Regions from separate parts of the Pseudomonas sp. NPDC086581 genome, predicted to be linked through region 1. Evidence: riboswitches for the same ligand, from Rfam matches in the RefSeq annotation. Region 1 holds a riboswitch; each other region holds the start of a gene.
The links. Region 1 has a riboswitch for cobalamin ahead of ACIPK7_RS02735 (TonB-dependent receptor plug domain-containing protein). Riboswitches for the same ligand answer to the same signal wherever they lie in the genome.

Region 1 (7,382 bases):
AATGGCTGTGGAACGGAGCGTCGTCGAGATCGGGTTGCTGCTCTATCCCGGTGTACAGACGGCGGCGCTGCATGGGCTGACCGACCTGTTCGCGGTGGCCGAGCGCATCGCCGGCGAAGAAGCCGCGCAGCAGCTGCCGGCACTGCGCGTCAGCCATTGGTCCGGTGAGGACGGCGGTGAGCCGCGGCGTGTGTTCGACACGCATCCAGGCGCCGACAGTCGCTTGGTCGCCGTGCTGGTGCCGCCCTCGTTGTTCGGGCTGCCCGACGCCGCGCCGCTGCGCAATCTCACCGACTGGCTCGCCGCGCGCCACGGCGAGGGCGCCATCGTAGGCTCGGTGTGCATCGGCGGCCTGCTGGTGGCGGAGGCGGGGCTGCTTGACGGCCGCAGCGCCACAGCCCACTGGAGTGGTGCCGAGGCCTTCGCCGAACGCTTCCCGCGCGTGCGCCTGGAAGCGCACAAGCCGATGGTGGACGACGGCGACCTGATCACCTCCGCGGGGCTGATGGCCTGGTCCGAGCTGGGCCTGCGCATCGTCGACCGCCTGCTCGGCCCGAGCATCGCCAACCGCACCGCACGTTTCCTGGTGGTCGAACACAGCGACAGCGCCCAGCAATGCGGCAGCAATTTCGCCCCGCTGCTGGGGCATGGCGACGCCGCCATCCTCAAGGTGCAGCATTGGCTGCAGGGCAACGGCGCGGTGGACGTCAGCCTCGCTGCCATGGCCGCCCAGGCTGGACTGGAAGAGCGCACCTTCCTGCGCCGCTTCCGCGCCGCCACCGGGCTCAAGCCCACCGAGTACTGCCAGCACCTGCGGGTAGGCAAGGCGCGCGAGCTGCTGGAATTCACCAACGGCACGGTGGACCACATCGCCTATACGGTCGGCTACCTCGATCCGGGCTCGTTCCGCAGCACCTTCCGCAAGATCACCGGGATGGCGCCGAGCGATTATCGCAAGCGCTTCGGGGCGAAGGTTGGCGCGAGCGCACTCAGCGATTGAGCGCAGCCTGTTTCTGCTGCATCAGCTCCATCATCAGCGGTGCCAGATCCTGGTCGGTGAGGGCAGGATGAACCTGCATGTCCAGCAGATCGTTCCACTGCATCATCCAGCGTTGTATTTCGATAGGGCTCTCGGCTTCGGCCAACCCGAAGCCGAGCATGTGCCCGACGGCATGCCAGCGGCCTAGCAGCTTTACCGCAGCATGCGGCAGTGCGCCGTTCTTGAGGAAGCGCTCGATGGCGGCATCACGGTTTTCCATGGGAATGGTCCAACTCACCAGATAGAGCATGTCGCACCTCTGGCCCGGGTCCGGGCAGTCAAGTGTCGCGGACCCGAATCGGTACCGCCGCCAGAGTCACGCCTGTTGTTTCCCAGGCGTTACAGCCGCCGGCTGGGAGCGGTTTCCTCCCGTCAGGCATAGCAGCCGTCGCCCGAAGGCGAGATGCCGCTGATCGGCGGCGCACGATGCCGTCGATCGACGGTCACACCCAGCGATCATTCTCCGCCGTGCGTTCGCCGCCCTGGTCGCCGGTGTTCAGCACCCCGCGCGGTTCGATCAGCATCACCTGCACCTCGTGCTCGGCGTAGGGCTTGTGCTCCACGCCGCGGGGCACCACGTACAGTTCGCCGGCGCGCAGGGTCAGCGGGCCGTCGCGGAAGTCGATGCGCAGCTCGCCATCCAGCACGATGAAGGTCTCGTCGGTGTCGGCGTGGCTGTGCCAGACGAAGTCGCCCTGCAGCTTCACCACCTTGAACTGGTAGTCGTTCATCTCGGCGATCACCCGTGGTTGCCAGGTTTCACTGATGCGGTCGAGCTTGGCCTGCAGGTTGATCGGTTGGCGTTGGGTCACGGTGGTGTTCTCCTTGGGATCGTTGCGTCGACACTACGACCGACCCGTCGAGCGGTCTTGCAGGAAATTGCGCTTCGATGCGGCTTACCGATTTGCTGCTGGTCGCCGCATGGCGCTGAGGGGCGAAAACGGGTGACTATGCTCAGATCATCGCGCCCGTTCTTGCTGGAGACCGCCATGTCCACGCCCGCTCCCATTGCCCGCCCCAGCGTCATCCCTTGCCTGCGCTACCGCGATGCGCCCCAGGCCATCGACTGGCTGTGCGCCACCTTCGGCTTCCAGCGGCAACTGGTGGTCGCCGATGATCATGGCGGCATCGCCCACGCGCAGCTGGCGCTGGCCGACGGCAGCGGGCTGGTGATGCTCGGGTCATTGCACGACAACGAATACGGCCGGCTGATGCGCCAGCCCGACGAGATGGGCGGCTGCACGCAGAGCATCTACGTGGTGGTGAAGGATGCCGAGGTGCTGTATCGCGCGGCAGTGGACGGCGGCGCGCAGATCGTCATCGACATCAAGGACGAGGACTACGGCGGCCAGGGTTTCACCTGCCGTGATCCGGAAGGGCACATCTGGAGTTTCGGCACCTACGATCCCTGGCACTGATCCCGCGCTTTCGCGCCAAGCCCGCAACATCCTGCCCAACCCCTGCGCTTGACGCTTTCGTCCGCCAAGTGTTCAGATTCGCCCCGTTTCAGGTGCCCCCCGCCGCCGTGCGTGGGGTGAAACGGGAAGCCGGTGCGTCGCCCTCGTGCGACCAGTCCGGCGCTGCCCCCGCAACGGTAAGCGAGCGAAGCATCCACTAGGCCACTGTGCTCAGGCATGGGAAGGCGGACGTTTCATGACCCTCGCAAGCCCGGAGACCGGCCTGGAACCTGTTTGGCAAACCCGCGGTGGGCGGGCGTGAGCCGGTTCCCGGGGCGCGCTCGTTCCGGGTGTCGCTGCGCCGCCTGCGAAATCCCGATTTCGAGGCGATCACCTTGCAACATTCTTCGTTCCTGAACCGGCGTGTCCTGCGCTGGAGTTCTGTCCTTCCTCTCTGTGTCCTTGGCTCGCAGCTCGCTGCGGCGCCGCTCGACCTGGCCGATGAAATCGTCAGCGGCCCTTCCGTGGAATCCACCACCGTGGCCGACATGGCCCGCTACGGCAGCAAGCTGGAGGTCATCGACCGCCAGCAGATCGAACGCGCCGGCCCCAGCGCCGACATCACCCGCGTGCTGCAGATGGTCGTGCCCGGCCTGTTCGTTGCGCCGAAGAACGGACCGTTCGACTACGGCACCTACTCACTGCTCGGCGGGCGTAATGACGACACGCTGATCCTGCTGGACGGCGTGCGGCTGAACAACCGCCTCTACGGCGGCATCTACATCGACACCCTGCCGACCACCGCGGTGGAGCGCATCGAAGTGCTCAAGGGCGGCCAGGGCCTGCTGTTCGGCACCCAGGCGGTGTCCGGGGTGATCAACATCGTCACCCGCAGCGCGCGGAGCCGCGAGGCGGCCGGCGAAGTGAATCTCGGCCTGGACACCTTCAAGGGCCGCAGTGGTGATGCCCGCGCCGAGAAGATCGCGCAGAACGGCCTGGGCGACCTCGGCCTGATGGCCTACGTCAGCCACAACCGCTCCGACGGCTACCAGCCCTACCGCGACCGCGACATGACCGACACGGTGAGCGACAAGCGTCGCTCCTACGACGTCAACGTATTCGGCGCCAAGGCCATCCAGGCCATCGGCGATGCCTCGCGGCTGGAGCTGTTCTACCAGTACGCCGACGCCGAGCTGGACTTCGCCCGGCCAACTTCCAACCACCACACCAGCAACAACCGCGTGCAGCAGATTGCCACGGCGACTTTCCAGCAGAGCGTCAGCGAGGACTTCAGCTGGTTCGCCAAGACCCACATCAATGACTGGGATACCCGCTACGACCGCGTCTACAACCTGCAGGGCGGCGGCACCCAGGTGCTCAATCACAACGACTACTGGGGCTTCACCGACTGGGGCGCGCAGCTCGAAGGCAAGGCGAAGCTGGCGGGCGGTCACGAGCTGGTCCTGGGCAACGACAACCAGTGGTACAAGGGCCAGGACGATGTGCTGATCATCGACAACGACAAGGCCGAGTCCCACGCGCTCTACGCCCAGCTGCGGCCGAACATCGAGGCGCTGCCCGACTGGCACCCGAGCCTGGGCGTGCGCCGCGAGGAAATCTCCGGCGGTGAAGGCGCCACCGTGTGGATGCTGACCTCGCTTTACGACCTCACGCAGCAGCTCAAGCTGCGCGGCCAGTTCGGCACCGCCTTCAAGCTGCCCACCGCCGAGCAGTTGTTCGTCAACGAGCCGGGCGATGAAGTCGGCAACCGCGACCTCAAGCCCGAGCGCAGCCGCAACGCCGAGCTGGGCCTGGACTACAACGGCGAGCTGTTCGAGCAGCCGTGGAGCGGCAGCGTCACGCTGTTCCGCCGCGAGATCACCGATCTCATCACCCTCGCGGGCGATCAGTGGGTGAACGGCAACGGCGAGATCACCGTACGGGGCATCGAAGCCAACGGTCAGTTGCAGGTTGGCCGGCACTGGCAGGTCTCGGCCGACGCCACGCGCAACCTGGTGGACAGCCGTGAGGGGGTGACGGTGAACAACATCCCGCACTTCTTCGCCCGTGTGCGCCTGGGCTATGACGACAGCCTCTGGGGGGCGGGCCTTGCCACGCGCTATATCGGCTCCATCGTCAGCGCCCAGGACGACGACTATGGCCACTACACGGTGCTCGACGGCGACGCCTACCGCTACCTCGACGCTGCCCACGCGCACCGTCTGAGCCTGCTGCTGGAGAACCTGCTGGACCGCGACTACGCCACTGGTCGCACCAGCAACGGCATCCGCCAGGTGGACAACCTCGGCCGGCCGCGCACCGCCGAGCTGCGCTACACCTTCAGCTTCTGATGAAGGCCATCCTGCTGGTCGGCCCGCTGGCCGGAGCCCAGGGCGAGCGCCTGCATCGCGAGGTATCGGCGCGTCTTGCCGGTGTCGAATGCATCGATACCGGCGAGGGTTTCGATTCGCTGTGGGCGCGGGTGCGCGAGCTCTTGGCCGAGGAGCGAGAACTGCTGCTGGTGGACCTTGAACCGACCGGCGACGGCGCCTATCTCGACTGGTTGCGGGCTGAACTGGCTGCCTTGTTCGCGGAGCACCCGCAGGCGCCGCCGCCGAAGGTCACCGCTTCTGCGCTCGGCCGGCGCGGGCTGGATGCGGCGGCGGTGCTGGCGGCGATTGATGATCCGGCGCAACAGCTGGATTGCCAGGGCGTCGGCGAAGTGCCGTCGCAGCCGGACTGGTCCGCGCCACCGCCGCACCGGCATCACCTGTTCCTCTGCACCGGGCCGCGTTGTGTGCGGCGCGGTGCGCTGCCGTTATGGAAGACCCTGCGTCGCGAGCTGATCCGCCTCGATCTGTACGAGAACGCCGAGGGCGCCCTGCTGACCCGCACCGGCTGCCAATTCCCGTGCAATCGCGGGCCGCTGCTGACGGTCTATCCCGAACGCGTCTGGTATGGCCTGCGCAGTGACGAGCAGGTGTGCCGGATGGTGGCGGAGCATTTGCGTGATGGCGTGCCGGTGGACGAACTGCGTGTGGACGGTGAGCCATGAAGCACAGGTTGCTCTTCGTAGGAGTGAGCTTGCTCGCGAACCGCTTGATGCCATGGGTATCCGGGCAGGTTCGCGAGCAATGACTAGGCGTCCCCCACGTTCCTACAGGCTGGCTAAGGCGCTCGGGGTGGCTGTGATGCTCAGCGCAATGACGGCCTCCGCCCAGGACTACCGCAACTGCGCCCAAACCTGGCGACTCGACCACCCGCCGCAGCGCATCCTCGCCCTCAACCAGCACGCCGCCGACCTGCTGCTGGCGCTCGGGGCCGGGGAGCGGCTGATCGGCGTGGCGTACATCGATGATGATCTCGATCTGACGAAGGGAAGCTATCGCGGCGTGCCGCTGCTGTCGCGCCAGTATCCGTCGGCGGAAGCGGTCTACGCGCAGCGACCGGACCTGGTGGTGGCGGGCTTCGCCTCGGCCTTCCGGCTGGGCAACCTGTCCCGCGAGGAACTGGCCGGCCATGGCGTCGCCAGCTACCTGCTGGATGCCGGTTGTGGCGTGTGGCAGGACGACCTGTTCAGCGGTGTCGAGACGGACCTGACTACCCTGGGCGACCTGCTCGGCGAGCAGGAGCGGGCGCGCAAGCTGGTCGCCCAGCAACGAGCCGAACTGGCCGAAGCACGCCGGCTTTCGACCGACCGCCTACTGCTGAAAGTCTTCTACCTCGACAGTGCCAGCAACGGCCTGGAGAGCCAGGGGCGGCGCGGCGTGGTCACCCAGTTGCTGCACGTTGCCGGGGGGCGCAACCTGTTCGAGGACGTCGATCTGGGTGGCTTCACCGCCAACAGTGAGCAACTGCTGGCGCGCGATCCGGACGTGATCCTGCTGGCTGATGCACTGTGGTCCACGGCCGAGCAGAAGATTCGAACCCTACGTGCCGACCCGGTGCTCTCGCGCCTGCGCGCCGTACGTGAAGGGCGTTTCGTGGCCTTGTCTTTCACCCATCTGTTCCCCGGCGTGCAAAGCGGTCAGGCCGCCCGGGAGCTGGCGCAGGCATTGAGCCGATTTTGATGAGGGGCGTCCCGTCTGTTCACTGGCCACTGTTCCTACCCAAGCGCCGGAGCCCGTGTTAGAAAGCGCCCATCGACGATTCGGAGGCTGTCATGGGCAAGTTGCGCGTTGGGGTGATTTTCGGTGGGCGTTCGGCGGAGCACGAGGTGTCCCTGCAGTCGGCGAAGAACATCGTCGACGCATTGGACCGCGAGCGCTTCGAGCCAGTGCTGATCGGCATCGACAAGGAAGGCCGCTGGCACCTCAACGATGCCTCCGACTACCTGCTCAACCAGGAAAACCCGGCGCTCATCGCCCTCAACCGTTCCAACCGCGAGCTGGCCGTGGTGCCGGGCAAGGCCGAGCAGCAACTGGTGGAAACCGGCAGCCGCCAGTTGCTCGATCACGTCGACGTGATCTTCCCCATCGTCCACGGTACCCAGGGCGAAGACGGTTGCCTGCAGGGCCTGCTGCGCATGGCCGACATTCCCTTTGTCGGCTCCGACGTGCTGGGCTCGGCCATCTGCATGGACAAGGACGTGAGCAAGCGCCTGCTGCGTGACGCCGGCATCGCCATCACGCCCTTCGTCACCCTGACCCGCGCCAGCGCCGCGCGTACGCCTTTCGCCGAGGCGCAGCGCAAGCTCGGCCTGCCGCTGTTCATCAAACCGGCGAACATGGGCTCCTCGGTGGGCGTGAGCAAAGTCGAGGACGAAGCGGCCTACGACGAAGCCGTGCGCCTGGCGCTGGCCTTCGACGACAAGGTGCTGGTGGAGTCCGCCGTGAAGGGTCGCGAGATCGAGTGCGCGGTACTGGGCAACGAACAGCCGATCGCCAGCGGTTGCGGCGAGATCGTCGTCGGCAGCGGCTTCTACTCCTACGACAGCAAATACATCG
Region 2 (7,382 bases), on a different contig from region 1:
CTCCGCCAGCACCCGCCGTCACGGCGCCCTCGCCCAGGCCAAGGGCCTGCTCGCCGACACCTTCGAACGGGCCTACCGGCAACGCGCACGCCTCGCCGTGTTGCATGCCACGGGCGCACAACCGCGCTGGTTGTGGCAGGGCCAGAAGGTTTCGAGTCAGTTGCAGGAATGGCTGGAGCAACTCGGTGCCGGCGGTGGCACCCCGTTGATCGAGGCGCTGCAGCAGGCGCGCGAGTGGCTGGACCAGCGCCAGCGACAGAAGCCGGGCGAGAGTCAGCGTCTGCTGGTACTGACCGACGGCCGCCTGGGCCACTGGCCGGCGCTGCAGCCACTGAACTGCCCGACGGTGCTGGTGGATATCGAAGGCGGAGCCGTGCGGCTGGGCAGGGCCAGGAAGCTGGCGGAAGAGCTTGGCGCCGACTATCGGCCGATCGGCGACCTTTCGGCGAACGGTCGTTAAAAGCCCCGCACACTAACCTTCTCCCGCAAGCGGGAGAAGGGACTGTTCCGTGCAGTCCAAGGGGCCGGAGTTAGCCGGCTAGCACCGATACAGCATCTCACCCCGAACGGCCCCCTCTCTCCTCGGGAAAGGACTGGGGTGAGGCGCATTCATCGCGTGGAGACATTCCGAATCACGGTTCCCCATTACGCCCATGCAACAGGAACCCGGGCCGCTCGCTCAGGCGCTCGTAGTACGCCGCAACCGCCGGTAGTTCCGGGCGCTGCATGGGCGTCAGGTACCAGCGGTTCACCGACAGGCCGAGCACAACATCCGCAAGGCTGAAGCAGGCACCAGTAGCGAACGCGCCGGTGCGTTCCAGTTGCCGATCCAGCAGGGCCATGCAGTGGTTCCACTGTGCCTCGCTCAGGGCAATCGCGGACTCGTCGGTGTGGCTCGGGCTGTTACGCACCCTGGCCATGAACGCGTAGCGCCAGGCGTTGTTCAACTCGGTGGCCTGCCAGCCCATCCACTGCTCCACCAGCGCCCGTTCGCGCGGTGACGTCGGCAGCAATTCGCCCTGGGGATACTGGGTGGCGAGGTAGCCACAGATGGCGTTGGATTCCCAGAGCACGAAGTCGCCGTCGACCAGGACCGGCACCATGGCGTTGGGGTTGAGTGCAATGAATTCCGCCGAGGCGGTGGAGCGGAAGCCCGTGCCCCAGTCTTCCCGTTCGTAGGGCAGGTTCAGCTCGGCGCAAGTCCAGAGCACCTTGCGCACGTTGATCGATGAAGCGCGGCCGAGGATTCGCAGCATGGTGTCACTCCCTGTGAAAACCGGGGCCCAGCATAGAGGCTGGTGGGGCGGCGGAGAAGCGCGATCTTGACGCGATGCCGAGCTTGCCCGCGAAACGCTACGAAGCTGTGAACACTTGCTAAGCGGGACGTTCCGTCAATCCGCGGCGAGGGGCCCAAGCGCCTGCCAGAGAGACTCGACACTGTCGAACTCGCGGTCCACCGCTGGCAACGCCGGCCGCGCCAGGATCAGCACCGGCACGCCACACTCGCGTGCAACCTGCAGCTTCGGCTCGGTGGCCTGGCTGCCGCTGTTCTTGCTCACCAGCACGTCGGTGCCCAGGCGGGCGAACAGCTTACGCTCACCATCGAGAGTGAACGGCCCGCGCGCGCCGAGCACTTCGGCGCGCTCGTTGCCGGGCAGGCTCTGCAGGCAGCGCACCGTCCAGTGTTGATGCTGGGGAATGTCCTCGAGGTGCTCCAACGGCTCGCGGCCCATCGTGAACAGCGGGCGGCGAAAATCATTCAGTGCCGAGATCAGTGCCGGCCACCCTGCCACCTCGCGCCAGTCGTCATCGATACCGGCCTGCCAACCGGGACGACGCAGCGCCCAACAGGGCACGCCGGCGAGTTGTGCGGCGCGGGCGGCGTTGGCGCTGATCTGCGCGGCATAGGGATGGGTGGCATCGAGCAGCAGGTCGAAACCGCGGTCGCGGATGTAGTCCGCAAGGCCTTCGGCGCCGCCGTATCCACCGACGCGCACCTCGCAGGCGAGGTCGTCCGGCACCTTGCCCAGACCGGCCAGGCTGTACAGGTGTGGCGGCCCGAGTCGACGCGCAATGGTCAGCGCCTCGCCGATGCCGCCCAGCAGGAGCACCCGTTTCATCGCACCTCCAGCGCTTCGCCCACCAGATTGCCCTGGCGGTCGATGGCGAAGACTTCCAGCGTCACTTCAGCGGGTACGATGCGCCGGGCAAAGGTCAGCGCGCGGGCGCAGACGGCATCACCGAGGGCAACGCCTTCGGCGCGACACAATGCCAGCGCTTGCTGGCTGGTGTTGGCTTCGCGCATGCGCTGTTGCAGCTCCTCCGACGCGCCAATTTCGGCCGCCCACTCCGCCAGCTGCGGCAGGTCGATGCTGGAGTGGCGGCTGTGCAGGTCCATATGGCCGGCGGCCAGCTTGCTGATCTTGCCGAAGCCGCCGCAGATGCTGAAACGCTCCACTGGCACCTTGCGCAGGTGCTTGAGCGCCGCGCCGGCGAAGTCGCCCATCTCGATCAGCGCGGTGTCGTCGAAGCCGTAGCGACGGCGCATGGCGTCCTCGCTGGCGTTGCCGGTGCAGGCGGCGAGATGACGGAAGCCGTTGGCGCGGGCGACGTCGATGCCCTGCTGGATCGATGCGATGTAGGCCGAACAGGAGAACGGTCGGACAATGCCGGTGGTGCCGAGGATCGACAGGCCGCCGAGGATGCCCAGGCGCGGGTTCATGGTCTTGAGCGCCAGCTCGGCGCCCCCCTCGACGTGGATCGTGACCTCAAAGCCGCCGGCGTAGCCGCACCCGGCCGCCAGTGCAGCGAGGTTGCCCTGCATCATCTGCCGCGGCACCGGGTTGATCGCCGGCTCGCCCACCGCCAGCACCAGCCCCGGTTTGGTGACGATGCCAACGCCCTCTCCCGCGTGGAAGCGCACACCGGGTTCAGCGCTCAGGGCGACGCGGGCGAAGACCAGCGCACCGTGGGTCACGTCCGGGTCGTCGCCGGCATCCTTCAGCGTGCCGGCTTCGGCACCCTCGGCGGTGAGCCGGCAGAACTCCAGGCGCAAGGTCGCACTGCGCTCCTTGGGCAGGACGATCTGCGCAGCGTCCAGCGTTTCACCGGTGAGCAGCAGACGCGCGGCGGCCAGGCTGGTGGCGGTGGCGCAGCTGCCGGTGGTGTAACCGCTGCGCAGCGGGCGGGGTTCTTCCGGAGTCTCTTCGCGCATCGTCAATCGGCCAGGGGCTTGCGCACTTCCAGCAGGGTGATCGGCAACGCCGCGCGCCAGGTATCGAAGCCGCCCAGCGGCTGGGCCTGGGACACCGACAGGCGGGTCAGTTCGCCGCCGATGCGGGCGCGCCAGCTGAGCAGCATGGATTCGCTCTGCAGGGTGACCGCGTTGGCGACCAGCCGGCCGCCGGGCTTGAGTTGCTCCCAGCATTGCTCGAACACACCAGGCAGGGTCACACCGCCGCCGATGAAGATCGCATCGGGGCGCTCCAGACCCTGCAAGGCTTCCGGCGCGGCACCGCAGACCAGTTGCAGCGCCGGCACGCCAAGGGCGTCACGGTTGAAGCGAATGTGCTCCTGGCGCCCGTCGTTGGCTTCGATGGCCAGCGTGCGGCAGCTCGGATGTGCGCGCATCCATTCGATGCCGATGGAACCGCAACCGGCGCCGACATCCCACAGCAGCTCACCGGGCTTCGGCGCCAGCCGCGCCAGGGTTACGGCGCGAACATCGCGCTTGGTCAGTTGGCCGTCATGGCGGTAGACCTCGTCCGGCAGGCCGGTGGTCAGCGGCAGGCGAACAGCGTCAGCACCCGCCACGCATTGCACCGCAACGAGATTCAGCGCGGCGGTCTCGCTCGGCGACCAGTCGCTGGCGAGTCCGTCGATGCGTCGCTCCACCTCGCCGCCCAGGTGCTCCAGCACGCTGAGGCGACTCGCGCCGAAACCCCGTTCGCGCAGCAGCGCAGCGATGGCCGCCGGGCTGCTGCCATCGTTGCTGAGGATCAGCAGCTTCGCGCCGTCGTGGATCTGCGCATTGAGTGCCGCCAATGGGCGCGCCACCAGCGACAGCAGCGTGCAGTCCTGCAACGCCCAGCCCATCCGCGCGGCAGCGAGCGAAGCGGAAGACGGCGCGGAAAGTACGAGCATTTCCTCGGACGGAATCTGACGGGCAAGGCTTGCGCCGACGCCGAACAGCATCGGGTCGCCGCTGGCCAGCACGCAGGTCGGCTCACCGCGTCGACGCAAGACCGGCTCCAGGCTGAACGGGCTCGGCCAGGCCTGGCGACGGGCGCCCAGGCAATGCGGCAGTAACTCCAGCTGGCGTGGCGCGCCAATCACTTCGCTGGCGGCGAGCAGGGCGCGGCGCGCGGCCTTGCCGAGGCCGGCATAGCCGTCCTCGCCGATGCCGACAATGGTCAGCCAGGGCGTCATGAAATGTCCTCAGGGGTGCGACGATCGATCCGACGGGCAGGCTTTTCCTGCCTCCGAACAAAGCAGGCATAATACCCGCTTCGTCGGTGCTCGTAGGACGCTTCGCCTTTTGCGGTGAAGTTTCTCAGAGCCGAAGAGGGAACACGGTTAAGCCGTGGCTGCCCCCGCAACTGTAAGCAGCGAGTCCGCGCAATGCGGCGACACGAGAACGACGTTCCGTGCCGCCGGCCAGGCCACTGGGCAACCGGGAAGGCCGCGCTGGATGAGGACCTGCCAGCCAGGAGACCTGCCGACGAAACCAGTCGCGCGTGCAGACATCGAGCGGGGTGTATCGGTGTCGTGAAGTCCCCTTTGGGGGATTCGCAGGTCACCGCGATCCAGCCCTGGTGACCACCGTGCAAGACCCTTCAGCCCTGCCCGTCCGTCCGCATGCCTGCCCCGGCCTGCTGCGCATCGTGGCCTCCCGCGATGGGGGCATCTGCCGCCTCAAGCTGCCTTGCGGGCAACTCGACGCCAACGCCGCGCGCGCCATCGCCCTGGCGGCCGAACGGCATGCAGACGGCGTGCTCGAAGCGACCAACCGCGCCAACCTGCAAATTCGCGGCGTACATGCCGGCGCCGAAAATGCGCTGAGCCGTGAACTGCTGGCCGCCGGCCTCGGCCCGCGTGAGCTGGCTTCGGACGACGTGCGCAACCTGCTGGTCAGCCCGGCGCTCGGCCTGGACACTGGCAGCGCGTTCGACGCGAGCCCGCTGGCCCGCCAGCTGCTCGACCTGCTGGAGCACACCCCGCGCTTCCACGGCCTGTCGCCCAAGTTCGGCATCCAGCTGGACGCCGGCGAAACGCTGGCGATGCTGGAACACCCCAACGATCTCTGGCTTTCGGCCATGTCCGACGGTGCCGCGCCGCTGTTCGCCTTCGGCCTGGCCGGCTGCCCACCGCAGCGCGAGACCGATCGCCCTGCTCTCGCCGCCGTCAGCGCCGAACAGGTACCGCTGCTGGTGGAAACTCTGCTGCACCTGTTCCTCGATCTTGCCGGCGACGGCCAGACGCGCATGCGCCACCTGCGCGAGATGCTTCGCGATGAAGTGCTGCTGGAGCGCCTGCAGCAACGCCTGCCCTTCCCGCTGCAACTCGGAGCGGCTGTGGATAACTGGCGACGTCCTGCGCCGCAGGCTTTCGGCCATCTCGGAATTCAGCCCCAGCGTCAGCCGGAACGGGTCATGGTCGGCGCGGGATTCGTCCTCGGACGCCTCGACAGCACCACCCTGTTCGGCCTCGCGGATCTTGCCGAGCGCTTCAGCGTCGGACAGCTGCGTCTGACGCCCTGGCAAAGTCTGATCCTCCCTGGCGTGGCACAAACCGATGCCGCCGTCGTGCTCGGCGCGCTGGCCAACCTCGGCCTGGTGATCGACGCCGCGCAGCCGCTGTCGCGCCTCGTCGCATGCAGCGGTTCCAGCGGTTGCGCCCGTGGGCTGGCCGACACTAAGGCCGATGCGCTGCGCCTGGCCGAGCGCCTGCGCCACGCACCGCCGGCCGGTGTACACCTGTGCGGCTGCCCGCGCTCCTGCGCCGCCGCCCACGTCGCCCCTTACACCCTGCTGGCCGTCGCCGACGGCCGCTATGACCTGTTCCGTCGCGCCGATGGCGTGGCCGGCTTCGGCCAGCCAGTGGCGCGCAACCTTTCCCTCGATGCCGCCGGCGACCTGCTGGCCGCACCCGGAGCCCTCACCGATGCTTGATTACATTCGCGACGGCCAGGCGATCTACCGCCAGTCCTTCGCCACTATTCGCGCCGAAGCCGACCTGTCCGGCATTCCCGCCGACCTCGAGAAACTCGCCGTGCGGGTGATCCACGCCTGCGGCATGGTCGACGTCGTGCAGGACCTGCACTTCTCCGCCGGCGCCGGGGCCATCGGCCGTGCGGCGCTGGCCGCTGGCGCACCGATCCTCTGCGATGCGCGGATGGTCGCCGAGGGCATCACCCGCGCGCGCCTGCCGGCCCACAACGAGGTGATCTGCACCCTCAACAATGCAGACGTACCCGACCTCGCCCGCGAACTGGGCAACACCCGCTCGGCGGTGGCGCTGGAGCACTGGCGCGAGCACCTGGAAGGCAGCGTGGTGGTGATCGGCAACGCGCCGACCGCGCTCTTCTACCTGCTGGAAATGCTCGATGCCGGCGCGCCGAAACCGGCGCTGATCCTCGGTTTCCCGGTGGGCTTCGTCGGCGCCATGGAGTCCAAGGACGCCCTCGCCGCCGACAGCCGTGGCGTGCCCTACGTGATCGTCCGCGGTCGCCGTGGCGGCAGCGCGATGGCCGCCGCCGCAGTGAACGCCCTGGCCACGGAGGTGGAGTGATGACCGGCCGCCTCATCGGCCTGGGCGTCGGCCCGGGCGACCCGGAATTGCTGACCCTCAAGGCCCTGCGCCTGCTGCGCGCCTCCCCGGTGATCGGCTATTTCGTGGCCAAGGCCAAGCACCACGCCGGCCAGGGCGGAAACGCCTTCGCCATCATCGAGCAGCACCTGCTCGATGAGCAGCAACGCCTGCCGCTGGTCTACCCGGTGACTACCGAGAAGCTGGAGCCACCGCTGACCTACGAAGGCGTGATCAGCGACTTCTATGACACCGCTGCCGAGCAGGTGGCGATGCACCTGGATGCCGGCCGCGACGTGGCGGTGATCTGCGAGGGCGACCCGTTCTTCTACGGCTCCTACATGTACCTGCATGACCGACTTTCAGAGCGGTACGACACCGAAGTCGTACCCGGCGTCTGCTCGATGCTCGGCAGTGCGGCGGTGCTCGGCGTGCCGCTGGTGTACCGCAACCAGAGCCTGTCGGTGCTCTCCGGCGTGCTGCCCGAAGACGAACTCAAGCGCCGCCTGGCCGACGCCGATGCGGCGGTGGTGATGAAGCTCGGCCGCAACTTCGACAAGGTTCGCCGCGTGCTG
Region 3 (7,382 bases), on a different contig from region 1:
TCGGCCGTGGCGAAGCCGATCCCAAGCCCAGTCCGGACGGCTTGCTGCGCCTCGCCGCGCGCTGGGACGTGGTGCCGCAGAAGATGCTCATGGTGGGTGATTACCGCTTCGACCTCGACTGCGCCCGCGCCGCCGGGGCGCGCAGTGCGCTGGTGAACCTGCCAGAAAACCCCTGGCCCGAACTGACCGATTGGCATGCGCGCGATTGCGCGGAGCTGGGGCGGATGGCGGGGGTTCTGGTCTAAGCCCGTGGTTGTGCGGGTTCGCGAGCAAGCTCGCTCCTACGAAGAGCAGCCCGGCAAACTCCGAAGCTTCGGCGTAAACAGGACCTGCAGGAGCGAGCTTCCTCGCGAACCCATTTCCACACCGGTGTTCTGTCTGGGCGGTAGGGCGGATAACGCGCCAGCGTTATCCGCCGGAGGAGTGTGCGGCGGATAACCTGTTCCAGGTTATGCGCCCTACGAAACTGTAGTTTCGCCCTGCGCCGAACGGCCCCCTCTCCCTCCGGGAGAGAGTTAGGGTGAGGGGGCGTCAGGCCGCTTCGCTTACAGCTCCGGCGTCCAGGTCACCGCCAGCAGGGCGGTACGGCCTGGTTCGCGATACGGGCGGGCTTCGCCCATGTAGTCCGTCGGGCTGGTCGGGCGCAGGTAGTCGCCCAGGGTGTAGTCGCGGTCCAGGGCGTTATCCAGCTTCAGGTCGAAGCGAATCTCGTCGCTGGCCAGCCAGCTGGTGCGCAGGTCGAGCACGCCGTAGCCGGACAGCTCGCGGGTGTTGGCCGCGTCGTCGTAGCGCTGGCTGACTGCGCGCCAGGTGCCGCCGACGCCGAAGGCGCCGAACTGGCGATCCAGATCCAGGCTCAGGGTGCGGCGCGCGCGGTACGGCAGGGTATGGCCAGTGTCGCGGTCGCGCGGGTCGATCAGGCTCAGGCCGAGGGCGGCCTGCCAGCCGAGCACGTCGCGGGCGACGCTGGCCTCGAAGCCATTGATGCGTGCCTTGTTGATGTTCTCCGGCTGGTTGCTGGTACTGTCCCAGGCGATCAGGTCGTCGATCTCGGTGCGGTACAGCGAGGCTTCCAGGTGCGTGCCGGAGAAGTCCCCGCGCCATTGCAGCTCGTAGGTCTTCGAGGTCTCGGCCTTCAGGTCCGGGTTGCTGGCGCCGGGGTAGTAGAGGTCGCTGAAGGTCGGCGCGCGGAAGCCTTCGCCGTAGCTGGCGATCCAGGTCTGGCTGTCGCCTACCGGCAGGCTGAGGGCGGCGTTCCAGCTGTTCTGGCTGCCGTAGGCCTGGTTGTTGTCGTGGCGGATGCCCAGCTCGGTGCCGAAGTTGTCGCTCTTGAAGCTGTGCTGGGCGAAGAAGGCGCGGTTGCTGCGCTGGTCGTCGGCGAAGGCGGTGCTGCCGTCGACCTTGTCTTCGTACCAGTCGGCGCCCAGCGCCAGCTGGTTGGCGTCGTCGAGTTGCAGGCGGTTGATCCAGCTCGCCGAGTGGCGGGTGGTTTCCAGCGTGCCGTTGTTCCAGCTGTCGGCGGCGCCTACGGCCTTGTTGCGGTCGAAGCTGCGGCCCAGTTCCAGGCGGCTGTTCCACATCTTCGTAATCTGGCCGTCGAGGTAGGTGCTGTAGCTGCTGACGCGGAATTCGTCGCGGGGTGAGCCCGGCTCGAAGTTGTAGGCGTCGTCGTATTCGTTCTTGCCGCGCTGGTCGTTGAGGTTCAGGCCGGCCTTCCAGTCCTCGCTGAAACGGTGGTCCAGGTTCAGGTGCACGGCCTTGTTGCGCTGGGCGTCGTCGTCGCTGTCGGCGCCGATGTTGTCGCTGGTGCGGTCCCAGCCCTGGCTCTCGTCGAGGCTGCCACCGAGGTTGTAGCGGGTTTGCTCGTCGCCGCCGGACAGGCTCAGGCTGCGTTCGAAGGTGCCGTGGCTACCGGCAGCCAGGCGTACTTCGGGGTGCAGGCCGGCGTCACCGCGGCGGGTGAATATCTGGATGACGCCGCCGATGGCGTCGGCGCCGTACAGTGCGGAACGCGGGCCGCGGGTCACTTCGACGCGCTCGATGCTGTCGATGCTCAGGTAATCCAGGCGGGCGATGCCGCTGCTGGCCGAGGCGATACGCTGGCCGTCCACCAGCACCAGGGTCTGCGCGGTGCTGGTGCCGCGCACGGAGTACGAGACCACGCCGCCGGAGCTGCCCATCTGCACGCCGGGCACGCGGGCGAGCAGGGCGGGAACGCTGCGCACTTGCAGGCGCTCGATGTCGGCACGGGTGAATACGCTGTTGGCCGAAGTGGCTTCGGCACGTGGCTGGGCCTGGCGTGCGGAGGTGATCACCTGGTCGGAGAGCCGGTAGATGTCGTCGGCGGCTAAGGCCAGGCCGGGCAGCAGGCTGGTGGCCAGGGCGAGTCGGGTCAGTTTCATGGAACGTCCTCAAAAGCGGTCGGATGACTTTCGAGGAGGGCGTGGCAAGGGCGGCAGGCCGCACTTGACGGTGCGGCCCTCCGCAACACCTGTCGGGGCGTGTCGAGGGCGGTCTCCGGGCTGCCGACGTCACATCGCCGCCTTCCCGCGTAAGCAGTGGCGGATGGCGATGCTGCGCTCCCGCAGGGAGCGCGTCGGTTACCGTTGCGGGGGCAGCGCAGGTCTTTCACCTGCTTCCCGTTACCTCGAACGAAAACGGGCGCACCTTAGTCGGTGCGCCCGTCACTGGCAATACTCCGGGGGAGGGATGCGCCGATCGGTCTCAGCGTTGGCCGAGGGCCTCCAGGCGCGCCGTCACCGATGTTTCGATGCCGGCGGCGTCTAGCCCGCACTCCGCGAGCATCTGCGCGGGCTTGGCGTGCTCGACGTAGTAGTCCGGCAGGCCCAGGTGCAGGATCGGCTGCTGGATATTCTCGCGGGCGAGGAATTCGCTGACGGCGGCGCCGGCGCCACCCATCACCGAGTTCTCCTCGACGGTCACCAGCAGCTCGTGGCTGGCGGCCAGCTGGCGCACCAGCTCTTCGTCCAGCGGCTTGACGAAGCGCATGTCGGCGACGGTGGCATCGAACTGCTCGGCGACTTTCAGCGCTTCGGCCAGTTGCACGCCGAACACCAGGAAGGCGACCTTGCCGGCCTTGCCTTCGCGGCGCAGCACGCCCTTGCCGATCTCGACCGCTTCCAGCGCCGCCTCGATGGGTGCGTTGGGGCCGGTGCCGCGCGGGTAGCGTACCGCCGCCGGGCCTTCGAAATGATGGCCGGTGGTGAGCAGCTTGCGCAGTTCGTTCTCGTCGCTGGGAGTCATCACCAGCATGCCGGGGATGCAGCGCAGGTAGGAGAGGTCGAAGCTGCCGGCGTGGGTCGGGCCGTCTTCGCCCACCAGACCGGCGCGGTCGATGGCGAACAAGACGTCGAGGTTCTGCACCGCGACGTCATGGATCAGCTGGTCGTAGCCGCGCTGCAGGAAGGTGGAGTAGATCGCCACCACCGGCTTGGCGCCGTCGCAGGCCATGCCGGCCGCCAGGGTCACGGCGTGCTGCTCGGCGATGGCGACGTCGAAGTAGCGGTCCGGGAACTTGTCGGCGAAGGCCACCAGGTCGGAGCCTTCCTTCATGGCCGGGGTGATGCCGACCAGGCGTGGGTCTTGCGCAGCCATGTCGCACAGCCACTGGCCGAACACGCTGGAGTATTTCGGCCCGCCGGCCTTCTTCGGCACGGCGTGGGCGGGGGCGCCCTCGGGCTCCAGCTTGGTGATGGCGTGATAGCCGATCGGGTCGATCTCGGCCGGGCCGAAGCCCTTGCCCTTCTTGGTCACCACATGGAGGAACTGCGGGCCCTTGAGGTCACGCATGTTGCGCAGGGTGGCGATCAGGGTCGGCAGGTCGTGGCCGTCGATGGGGCCGATGTAGTTCCAGCCCAGCTCCTCGAAGAGCGTGCCGGGGACCAGCATGCCCTTGGCGTATTCCTCGGTGCGGCGGGCGATCTCCCAGGCACCGGGCAGGCGCGAGAGCACCTTCTTGCTGCCTTCGCGCATGCTGCTGTAGGTGCGGCTGGAGAGGATCTTGGCCAGGTAGTTGGACAGGCCGCCAACGTTGTTGGAGATCGACATGTCGTTGTCGTTGAGGATCACCAGCATGTCGGCCTTCACTTCCGACGCGTGGTTGAGCGCTTCGAAGGCCATGCCGGCGGTCAGTGCGCCGTCGCCGATCACCGCCACCGACTTGCGCCCCGAACCCTGCATGCGAGCGGCGATGGCCATGCCGAGGGCGGCGCTGATGGAGGTGCTGGAGTGGCCGACGCCGAAGGTGTCGTACTCGCTCTCCGAGCGGCGCGGGAAGGCGGCCAGGCCGTCCTTCTGGCGCAGGCTGCCCATGCGCTCGCGGCGCCCGGTGAGGATCTTGTGCGGGTAGGCCTGGTGGCCGACGTCCCATACCAGACGGTCATCCGGGGTGTCGAAGACGTAGTGCAGGGCAATCGTCAGTTCGATGACGCCCAGGCCCGCGCCGAAGTGGCCGCCGGTCTGGCCGACGCTGTACAGCAGGTACTGGCGCAGTTCGTCAGCGAGGGGCAGCAGCTCCGCTTCGCCCAGGCGACGCAGCTCGACCGGCGTGCTGGCGCGGTCGAGCAGGGGCGTGGCAGGGCGCGCGCGGGGAATCTCGTGGAACGTCGTGGGCATCAGGCTGATCGTTATGAGAAGGCAAAGATGTGGAAGTTTACCCGAAGCTCTGGATTGGCCCAAGCAACGTGGGGCCAATCCTTCGGACGACCGGATGGTCGGGATGCGGTCGTCAGGCTGTGCCGAAATCGTCGTCGCTGCCGGCGATTGCGCGCAAGCGGGGCCGGGCGCGAGACTCCATGGTAGACCGATCACCGACCGGCGGCGGTTTGCCGCAGGCTTTTGTTGCAATCTGAGGAGAATGGCGTGGCCCGACTGACCCTGGATGAACTGCGCGAACTGTCGGTGGCGATCCTGCGCCACAACGGCTTCAGCGAACCCCACGTGCAGGCGGTGACCGACACCGTGCTGGCCGGCGAACGCGATGGCTGCACATCCCACGGCGTCTGGCGGTTGCTGGGCTGCATCCATACCGTGCGTGCCGGCAAGGTGGTGGCCGATGCCGTGCCGGAACTTTTCGACCCTGCGCCGGCGATTGTGCGGGTGGACGCCAAGGGGGGCTTCTCGCAATGCGCCTTCGACCTGGGCCTGCCGAAACTGGTGGAGAAGGCGCGCAGCCAGGGCTTGGCGGCGCTGGCGATCAATCATTGTGTGCACTTTTCGGCGCTGTGGGTGGAGATCGAGCGGATAACCGCCCAGGACCTGGTCGCGCTGGCGGTCACGCCGGCGCAGGCCTATGTGGCACCGGCTGGCGGCACGCGGCCTTTGTTCGGCACCAACCCCATTGCCTTCGGCTGGCCGCGTGGCGAAAACGATCCCTATGTCTTCGATTTCGCCACCACGGTGGTGGCGCGGGGGGAAATCCAATTGCACGAGCGCGAGGGCAAGTCGATTCCGCTGGGCTGGGGTATAGATGCCCAGGGCAACCCCAGCACCGACCCGAGCGCCGTGCTCGATGGCGCCATGCTGACCTTCGGCGGGCACAAGGGCTCGGCGCTGGCGACCATGGTCGAGCTGATTGCCGGCCCGCTGATCGGCGACCTGACCAGTGCCGAATCCACGGTGTTCGACGAGGGCACCAAGTCCTCGCCGCACCACGGCGAGCTGCTGATCGCGCTGGACCCGGCACGCTTCCTGGGTGCGGATGCCGCGCAGCACCTGGCGCGGGCGGAGACGCTGTTCGAATCCATCGTCGACATGGGCGCGCGGTTGCCGTCGCAGCGGCGTTTCGCGGCGCGAAAGCGCAGCCTCGCCGAGGGCGTGGAGATCAGCGATTCGCTGTATGCCGATTTGAGCAAGCTGCTGGAATAACGCAAATCCCTGTAGGAGCGGTGCCTGGGCTCAACAATGAGCGGGCATAAAAAAGCCCCGGCGCAAGGCCGGGGCTGAGCATCGGCGCGGGACTGGCCGACAGTTCACTCCCGCGCCGACGAACCTTCAGCGAGTGACCGCGCTGCGCGTCTTTTCGCCGTCCACCAGCCGCGCGATACCCAGCGGGTTGGCGTCCTTCAGCGCTTCGGGCAGCAGCGCGTCGGGGTAGTTCTGGTAGCACACCGGGCGCAGGAAGCGGTCGATGGCCAGGCTGCCGACCGAGGTGCCGCGTGCATCCGAGGTCGCCGGATAAGGGCCGCCATGGACCATCGCATCGCAGACTTCCACACCGGTCGGGTAGCCGTTGATCAGCAGGCGCCCGGCCTTGCGTTCGAGCACCGGCACCAGCGCGGCGAAGCGCGACAGGTCCTCGGATTCGGCGATCAGCGTGGCGGTGAGCTGGCCGTGCAGGCCGTCCAGCGCGTGGCGCAGTTCGGCTTCGTCTGCCACTTCGACGACGATGGTGGTCGGGCCGAAGACTTCTTCCTGCAGCAGCTCCTCGCCGGCCAGCAGCAGTTCGGCCTTGGCCTGGAACAGCTGCGGCAACGCCTGCTTGCCCTCCTGCGGCTGGCCGGCGAGGTGGCGGATGGCGGGATGGGTGAGCAGGCGGGCAATGCCCTTTTCGTAGCTCTTCAGGGTGCCGGCGTTGAGCATGGTCTGCGCCGGGCGCTGGCCGATCTCGGCGATCAGGTTGGCGACGAACAGGCTGAACGCCGGCGAGGCGATGCCGATGACCAAACCGGGGTTGGTGCAGAACTGGCCGCAGCCCATGACCACCGAATCGATCAGCTCGCGGGCGATTTTCTCGCCGCGGGCTTCCAGGGCGGCGGGCAGCACCAGGACTGGGTTGATGCTGCTCATCTCGGCAAATACCGGGATCGGCTGCGGGCGCGCGGCAGCGAGGTCGCACAGCGCGCGACCGCCCTTGAGCGAGCCGGTGAAGCCGACTGCCTGGATAGCTGGGTGCTTCACCAGTGGCTCGCCGACGCCGGCGCCGTAGATCATGTTGAACACGCCGGCCGGCATGCCGGTGGCTTCGGCCGCGCGGGTGATCGCCTCGCCGACTAGCTCGGCGGTGGCCATGTGGCCGCTGTGGGCTTTCACTACCACCGGGCAGCCGGCGGCCAGTGCGGCGGCGGTATCGCCACCGGCGGTGGAGAACGCCAGCGGGAAGTTGCTGGCGCCGAACACGGCCACCGGGCCGACGCCGGTGCGGTACTGGCGCAGGTCCGGGCGTGGCAGCGGCTGGCGCTCAGGCAGCGCGCGGTCGATGCGTGCGCCTAGGAAATCGCCACGGCGCAGGACCTTGGCGAACAGGCGCATTTGATTGGCGGTGCGACCACGCTCGCCCTGGATGCGCGCGGCGGGCAGCGCGGTCTCGCGGCAGACGGTGGTGATGAAGTCGTCGCCGAGCGCTTCGAGTTCGCTGGCGATGG

Region 2: linked by a shared signal. The riboswitch ahead of cobG (precorrin-3B synthase) and the one ahead of ACIPK7_RS02735 (TonB-dependent receptor plug domain-containing protein) in region 1 are both predicted to bind cobalamin.
Region 3: linked by a shared signal. The riboswitch ahead of ACIPK7_RS19285 (TonB-dependent receptor domain-containing protein) and the one ahead of ACIPK7_RS02735 (TonB-dependent receptor plug domain-containing protein) in region 1 are both predicted to bind cobalamin.

Annotation. Positions count from the first base shown of each region.
Region 1 is NZ_JBIVBR010000001.1:554,026-561,407, reverse strand. It holds gene ACIPK7_RS02755 (GlxA family transcriptional regulator) at 2-1,000, shown strand; gene ACIPK7_RS02750 (DUF3303 domain-containing protein) at 990-1,289, opposite strand; gene ACIPK7_RS02745 (cupin domain-containing protein) at 1,483-1,851, opposite strand; gene ACIPK7_RS02740 (VOC family protein) at 2,029-2,457, shown strand; cobalamin riboswitch at 2,531-2,738, shown strand; gene ACIPK7_RS02735 (TonB-dependent receptor plug domain-containing protein) at 2,931-4,787, shown strand; gene ACIPK7_RS02730 ((2Fe-2S) ferredoxin domain-containing protein) at 4,787-5,491, shown strand; gene ACIPK7_RS02725 (ABC transporter substrate-binding protein) at 5,628-6,506, shown strand; gene ddlA (D-alanine--D-alanine ligase) at 6,599-7,382, shown strand, end outside.
Region 2 is NZ_JBIVBR010000009.1:50,051-57,432, reverse strand. It holds gene ACIPK7_RS18610 (VWA domain-containing protein) at 1-460, shown strand, start outside; gene ACIPK7_RS18605 (glutathione S-transferase family protein) at 633-1,256, opposite strand; gene ACIPK7_RS18600 (cobalt-precorrin-6A reductase) at 1,392-2,120, opposite strand; gene ACIPK7_RS18595 (cobalt-precorrin-5B (C(1))-methyltransferase) at 2,117-3,214, opposite strand; gene cbiE (precorrin-6y C5,15-methyltransferase (decarboxylating) subunit CbiE) at 3,217-4,428, opposite strand; cobalamin riboswitch at 4,496-4,737, shown strand; gene cobG (precorrin-3B synthase) at 4,815-6,170, shown strand; gene ACIPK7_RS18580 (precorrin-8X methylmutase) at 6,163-6,789, shown strand; gene ACIPK7_RS18575 (precorrin-2 C(20)-methyltransferase) at 6,789-7,382, shown strand, end outside.
Region 3 is NZ_JBIVBR010000009.1:192,216-199,597, forward strand. It holds gene ACIPK7_RS19280 (HAD family hydrolase) at 1-245, shown strand, start outside; gene ACIPK7_RS19285 (TonB-dependent receptor domain-containing protein) at 546-2,402, opposite strand; cobalamin riboswitch at 2,491-2,687, opposite strand; gene dxs (1-deoxy-D-xylulose-5-phosphate synthase) at 2,725-4,635, opposite strand; gene ACIPK7_RS19295 (Ldh family oxidoreductase) at 4,882-5,886, shown strand; gene ACIPK7_RS19300 (aldehyde dehydrogenase (NADP(+))) at 6,013-7,382, opposite strand, start outside.